Regions from separate parts of the Actinospica acidiphila genome, predicted to be linked through region 1. Evidence: riboswitches for the same ligand, from Rfam matches in the RefSeq annotation. Region 1 holds a riboswitch; the other holds the start of a gene.

Region 1 (3,398 bases):
GGGAGGCGCCGAGCATCCGCGCGGCCTCCTCCTGGCGCGGGTCGAGCTGCGCCCACAGCCCGCCCACGGTGCGGACGACCACGGCGTAGTTGAAGAAGACGTGCGCGAGGAGGATCGCCCAGACCGTGGTGTCCAGGCGCACGCCCCACAGCTCGTCCAGCAGCCCGCCGCGCCCGACGAGCGCCATGAACGCCGTGCCGACGACGACCGTCGGCAGCACGAACGGCACGGTGATCACCGCGCGCAGCACCTGTCGGCCGGGGAAGTCGAAGCGGGCCAGGGCGTAGGCGCCGGGCAGGGCGATCACCAGGGTGAGGGCCGTGGAGAGGAGCGCCTGCCAGGTGGTGAACCACAGCACCTGGCGGATGTCGGACTGGCCGAGCACGTCCGCGATCCGCCCGGGCTGCCAGCCGCCGTCGGTCTTCAGCCCTCGGGCGACGATCGCGGCGACCGGGTAGGCGAAGAGGACGGCGAAGAACGCGGCCGGCACGGCCATGAGGCCGAGCCGGGCCGCGTTGCGGCGCCACCATCCGGGCCGCCGCGGTGTCACTTCAGTACGAGCGAGGTCCACGACTTGACCCACTGGTCACGGTTTTCGGCGATCTTCGCCGGGTCCATGGTCCGCGGCTCCTTCGCCTGCGGCCCGAACTGCGCGAACTCCTCCGGCACCTGGGCGCCCTCACGCACCGGATACACGAACATGTTGAGCGGCATGTCCTCCTGGAAGGTCTTGCCGGCCATGAAGTCCAGGAGCGCCTTGCCGCCCTCGGGGTTCCTGGCGTTGCTCAGCAGACCGGCGTACTCGACCTGGCGGAAGCAGGTGCCCTTGGCGACGCCGGTGGGCGCCGTGTCGGGCCGCGGGTCGGCGTAGATCACCTCGGCGGGCGGCGAGGAGGCGTACGACACGACGAGCGGGCGGTCGGCCTTGGCCTTCTTGCCACCGGCGGAGCCGGAGAACTCCTCGTTGTACGCCTGCTCCCAGCCGTCGACGACCTTGACGCCGTTGTCCTTGAGCTTCCCCCAGTAGTCCTCCCACCCCTTGTCCCCGTACTCGGCGGCGGTGCCGAGCAGGAAGCCGAGGCCGGGCGAGGAGGTGGCGGCGTTCTCGACGACGAGGAGGTCCTTGTAGGCGGGCTTGGCCAGGTCGTCGAAGGTCTTCGGCGGGGTCAGCTTCTTCTTCTGGAACCACGCCTTGTCGTAGTTGACGCAGACGTCGCCGGTGTCGACGGGGGTGACGCGGTGCTTGTCCTCGTCGACCCGGTACTCGGGCAGGATCAGGTCGGAGCCCTTGGCCTCGTAGGACTGGAAGAGGCCGTTGTCGAGGGCGCGGGACAGCAGGGTGTTGTCGACGCCGAAGAAGACGTCGCCCTGGGGGTTGTCCTTGGTCAGGATCGCCTTGTTCACGGCCTGCCCGGCGTCGCCGTCCTCGAGGACCTTGAGCTTGTATCCGGACTGCTTCTCGAAGGCGGCGACGACGTCCTCGGACACGGCCCACGAGTTGTGACTGACGAGGGTCACGGTCTTCGAGCCCTCGCCGCCGGCGCCGCCGCCGTCCCCGCCGGACGAGCCGCAGGCGGACAGTGTGACGAGCCCCAGCCCGACGGCCAGGACGGTGACCTTCTTGGTGATGCCCACTTGATTCCTCCTGGAGTGACCAGGAAGAGACGCGGCCCTGCCCGGGATCCCCGGCGGGGTCCCGGGCAGGGCGCAACAGCTCGAGTGATGACCGATCTCCCTACCCAGAATGACCTGGGCCAGGTTCGGAGGGTCTGCGGCCGGTGCCGCACTCTCAGCGCTGTGGCGCTCCCCTGTCGGAATATGCAGATGTGTTGACGCCGGTCAGACTACCGCTCGGTGGCGGCGAGCTGACCACACGCCCCGTCGATCTCCTGACCACGGGTGTCCCGGATCGTCACCGGCACACCGTGCGCGGCGATCGCCTCGACGAACGCCTTCTCGTCCTCGGGCCGCGACGCGGTCCACTTGGAGCCGGGCGTCGGGTTGAGCGGGATGAGGTTGACGTGCACGGGACGCCCCTTGAGCATGCGCCCGAGCCGGTCACCGCGCCACGCCTGGTCGTTGATGTCCCGGATCAGCGCGTACTCGATGGACAGCCGGCGCCCGGACTTCGCCGCGTACTCGAACCCGGCGTCGAGCACCTCGCGCACCTTCCACCGTGTGTTCACGGGGACGAGGGTGTCGCGGAGCTCGTCGTCGGGGGCGTGCAGCGAGATCGCCAGGCGGCACTTGAAGCCCTCGTCGGAGAACCGGTGGATCGCCGGGACGAGACCGACGGTGGACACGGTGATCCCGCGCTGCGACAGGCCGAGGCCGTCGGGCTCGGGGTCGGTGAGGCGGCGGATGGCGCCGACGACGCGGTTGTAGTTGGCGAGGGGCTCGCCCATGCCCATGAACACGATGTTGCTCAGCCGCGCGGGCCCGCCGGGCACCTCGCCCTCGCGGAGCGCGCGCATGCCGTCGACGATCTGGTGCACGATCTCGGCGGTGGACAGGTTCCGGTCCAGCCCCGCCTGCCCGGTCGCGCAGAACGGGCAGTTCATGCCGCAGCCGGCCTGCGAGCTGATGCACATGGTGACCCGGTCCGGGTACCGCATCAGCACGGACTCGACGAGCGTCCCGTCGAACAGCTTCCACAGCGTCTTGCGGGTCGTCCCCTGGTCGGTGGACAGGTGCCGCACGACGCTCATCAGCTCGGGAAGCAGCGCTTCCCGCAGCTTGCCGCGCGAACCGGCGGGGATGTCGGTCCACTGCTCCGGATCGTGCGCGTACCGCGCGAAGTAGTGCTGCGAGAGCTGCTTGGCACGGAACGGCTTCTCACCGACCGCGACGACCGCCTCCTTGCGCTCGGCAGGCGTGAGATCGGCAAGATGCCGCGGCGGCTTCTTGGCTCCGCGCGGCGCGACGAATGTAAGTTCTCCGGGCTTAGGCATGGCTGTACCAGTGTCGCAGATCCAGATGGGTGACCTGCGGGTGTCTGGCGCCACACCTGTCGGTGGTGGTCATCGCTGGTCGCTCTTGAGCTCCCTCGGACGGCCCAGGGATGATCACTCGCCTGTCGCGCGCCACTCATCGAGCCGGACCTTGACCTGGTGATTGTGCTCAGCGTGCCAAAGGACCTGCCCGCGAACGAGGGCGCCGATCGCGGGTAGATCCATGCCGAGCGGCATGGCCGTGATCTCCGCCAGCGCCATGGCGTCAGGTGCGCCCTCCATCAGCAGGAAGACCCCGAAGCGCTGGCGCCCGACGACCTTGCCGGTAATGCGGTGCCCCACGGGCAGGGCCGCCACAGCCGCCTCCCAGCTTCGCTGCCTGTCCTCGGCAGCCGGCACGTCAGGGCCAGTCGGCCACGCGTACTCGTCCATCTTTCGATCATGCAG
Region 2 (3,398 bases), 3.4 Mb from region 1:
GGGGACGAGAGCATCGATCTTTGCGTCAATCTCGGTCACGGGACAAGCCTGCCACCTGCCACCGACAGTCGGAAGTCAGCCCCGTCCCGGCGCGTGGGCGAGTCGGTCAGACCGTCGCCGACTTCAGCGGCCGCGCCGGGTCCGCCACCCGCTCCGGGTCCACCGCGGCGCCCGACCCGATCAGCCGCCGCCCCTGCGCCAGGTCGCGGGGCCGTCCCACCGCGAGCAGCGCGACCAGCCGGTCCCCGCGCAGCCAGCACACGCTCCACGCCGGGTCGGCCGGGTCGCCGCGCCACACCGTGCGGTCGGCGTCCGCGTGGTGCCCGGCGTACTGCACGAACCGCCCGAACTGCTCGGACCAGAAGTACGGCACCGGGTCGTACACCTCGCGGCCCCCGCCGACGATGTTCGCGGCGACGGTGCGCGGCCCCTGGAGGGCGTTGTCCCAGTGGTGGACGAGGAGCCGCTCGCCGTAGCGGGCCGACGGGAAGGACGCGCAGTCGCCGACGGCGTACACGTCGGGCAGGGAGGCCGCCAGGTGCGCGTCGGCGAGGACCTCGCCGTGCGTGCCGAGGGCGATCCCGGACCCGGCCAGCCAGGCGGTGGCGGGGCGGGCGCCGATGCCGACGACGACCGCGCCGGCGGGCAGCCGGGTGCCGTCGTCGAGGAGCACGGCGCCGGGCTCGACGCGCGCCACGCGCGCGTGGGTGCGCAAGCCGACGCCGGCCTGCGCGTACCAGGCGGTCATCGGCGCGGCCACCTCCGCGGGCAGCACGCCCGCCAGCGGCCGTTCCTCGGCCTCCACGACGGTGACCGCGCAGCCCGCCTCCCGGGCGGCCGTGGCGAACTCCGCGCCGATCCAGCCCGCGCCGACGACCACGATGTCGTGCCGGCCGGCGAGCACCGGCCGCAGCCGTTCGGCGTCGTCCAGGGTGCGCAGCAGGTGCACGCCGGGCACGCCCTCCGCGCCGGGCAGCCGCAACGGTTCGGCCCCGGTGGCGATGACCAGCACGTCGTACGGGACGGGCCCGGCCTCGGAGTCCAGCTCGTGGTCGCCGGGGCGCAGGCCGGTCACCTCGCAGCCCAGCCGCAGCCCGATCCCGAGCTCCTCGAAGTCCACCTCGAAGGCGGAGCTCTCGGCGGTGCCCAGCAGCACCGCCTTGGACAACGGCGGCCGGTCGTACGGCTGGTGGGGTTCCGCGCCGATCAGCGTCACCTCGCCGGTGAAGCCCTGCTCCCGCAGCGCCGCAGCGGTCTGCACGCCCGCCATGCCCGCGCCCGCCACCACGACCCGGCGCGGCGCGGCCCCTCCCGGTTCCTGCGTCTGCTCGCTCACCCGCTCACCATAGACACCCGTGCCCGCCGCGCCGGACCGCGGCCGCGCGGGGTCCCTTACGGCTGCGGCGCGGCGCGGGCTAGGGTGGCCCGCGTACACGCACTCGCGGGAGCCCGGGCGCACCGGGCTGAGAGGGAGGCTGGCGGCCTCCGACCGTACGAACCTGATCCGGGTCATGCCGGCGAAGGGAGGGGCTGGACGCCCATGTCGCCCACGCGTACCGCAGACGTCCTCGTCGTCGGGGGCGGGATCATCGGTCTGGTGACGGCCTGGCGGGCCGCGCAGGCCGGTCTCGCCACGACGGTCGTGGACCCCGACCCGGGCGGGGGCGCCGCCCGGGTGGCGGCCGGGATGCTGGCCGCCGTCACCGAGCTGCACCACGGCGAGCAGACGCTGCTCGGCCTCAACCTGGCCTCGGCCCGCCGCTACCCCGACTTCGCGGCCGAGCTGTCCGACCTCACCGGCCAGGACCTCGGCTACCGCCGCTGCGGCACGCTCGCCGTGGCGCTGGACGCCGACGACCGCGCCCACCTGCGGGAGCTGCACGCCCTGCACGAGCGTTCCGGACTGGACTCGCAGTGGCTGACCGGGCGGGAGTGCCGGCGCCTGGAGCCGATGCTCGCGCCGGGTGTGCGGGGCGGGCTGCGGGTGGACGGCGACCACCAGATCGACCCGCGCCGGCTGGCGTCCGCGCTGCTCACCGCCTGCGAGCGGGCCGGCGTCGTCCTGCACCGCGCCTGGGCCGAGCGGCTCGTCGTCACCGGCGACCGCGCGACCGGCGTGGTCACGGCGGACGGCGGCGAGCTGGGCGCGGGCCAGGTGGTGCTGGCGGGCGGCAGCTGGAGCGGGCGGCTGGCGGGCGTGCCCGCGGAGGTGCTGCCTCCGGTGCGTCCGGTGAAGGGGCAGGTGCTGCGGCTGACCATGCCGGACCGTCCCGAACCGTTCCTGAGCCGCACGGTGCGGGCGGTGGTGCGCGGCAGCCACGTCTACCTGGTGCCGCGCGAGAGCGGCGAGCTGGTGATCGGCGCGACCAGCGAGGAGATGGGCTGGGACACCACGGTCACCGCGGGCGGCGTCTACGAGCTGCTGCGCGACGCCCACGACCTGGTGCCCGGCCTCACCGAGCTGCCGCTCACCGAGACGCTCGCGGGACTGCGCCCCGGCTCCCCCGACAACGCGCCGCTGCTCGGCCCGACCCGCCTCGACGGGCTGCTGCTGGCCACCGGGCACCACCGCAACGGCGTGCTGCTGACGCCCGTCACCGGCGACGCCATGGCGCGGGTGCTGACCACCGGCGAGCTGCCCGACGAGGCCCTTCCGTTCACCCCCCGGCGCTTCGGCGCCCCCGTCCTCGCGGAGCAGTCCGTATGAACGCCCCGGTCACCACGGTCACCGTCACCGTCAACGGCGAGAGCCGTCAGGTCCCGCCCGGCACGGCCCTCGACCTCGTCGTCAGGTCGCTCACGGCGGCGCCCTCCGGAGTGGCGGCCGCCCTCAACGAAACCGTCGTCCCGCGCGCGCAGTGGCCCGCCACCCCCCTGTCCGAAGGGGACCGGGTGGAGGTCCTCACCGCCGTCCAAGGAGGCTGACCATGGCCGACGATCCCCTCGTCCTCGGCGGGCGGACCTACACGTCCCGGCTGATCATGGGCACCGGCGGGGCGCCGAGCCTCGACGTGCTGGAGCGGGCGCTGGTGGCGTCCGGCACGGAGCTGACGACCGTCGCGATGCGGCGGGTGGACCCCTCGGTGCAGGGGTCGGTGCTGTCGGTGCTGCGGAAGCTGGGCGTGGAGGTGCTGCCGAACACGGCCGGCTGCTTCACCGCCGGGGAGGCCGTGCTCACCGCGCGGCTGGCCCGGGAGGCGCTGGGCACGGATCTGGTGAAGCTGGAGGTCGTGGCGGACGAGCGCACCCTGCTGCCGGACCCGGTGGAGCTGCTGGACGCGGCGGAGACGCTGGTCGACGACGGGTTCACGGTGCTGCCGTACACCAACGACGACCCGGTGCTGGCGCGGAAGCTGGAGGACGTGGGGTGCGCGGCGGTGATGCCGCTGGGCTCGCCG

The links. Region 1 has a riboswitch for thiamine pyrophosphate ahead of HXP48_RS09080 (thiamine ABC transporter substrate-binding protein). Riboswitches for the same ligand answer to the same signal wherever they lie in the genome.
Region 2: linked by a shared signal. The riboswitch ahead of thiO (glycine oxidase ThiO) and the one ahead of HXP48_RS09080 (thiamine ABC transporter substrate-binding protein) in region 1 are both predicted to bind thiamine pyrophosphate.

The regions. Positions count from the first base shown of each region.
Region 1 covers NZ_JABZEM010000002.1:2,122,423-2,125,820, forward strand. The annotation lists gene HXP48_RS09075 (ABC transporter permease) at 1-571, opposite strand, end outside; gene HXP48_RS09080 (thiamine ABC transporter substrate-binding protein) at 547-1,635, opposite strand; TPP riboswitch at 1,715-1,820, opposite strand; gene rlmN (23S rRNA (adenine(2503)-C(2))-methyltransferase RlmN) at 1,845-2,951, opposite strand; gene HXP48_RS09090 (hypothetical protein) at 3,066-3,383, opposite strand.
Region 2 covers NZ_JABZEM010000002.1:5,540,318-5,543,715, reverse strand. The annotation lists gene HXP48_RS36025 (Rv2175c family DNA-binding protein) at 1-39, opposite strand, end outside; gene HXP48_RS24805 (NAD(P)/FAD-dependent oxidoreductase) at 107-1,336, opposite strand; TPP riboswitch at 1,432-1,543, shown strand; gene thiO (glycine oxidase ThiO) at 1,541-2,707, shown strand; gene thiS (sulfur carrier protein ThiS) at 2,704-2,925, shown strand; gene HXP48_RS24790 (thiazole synthase) at 2,928-3,398, shown strand, end outside.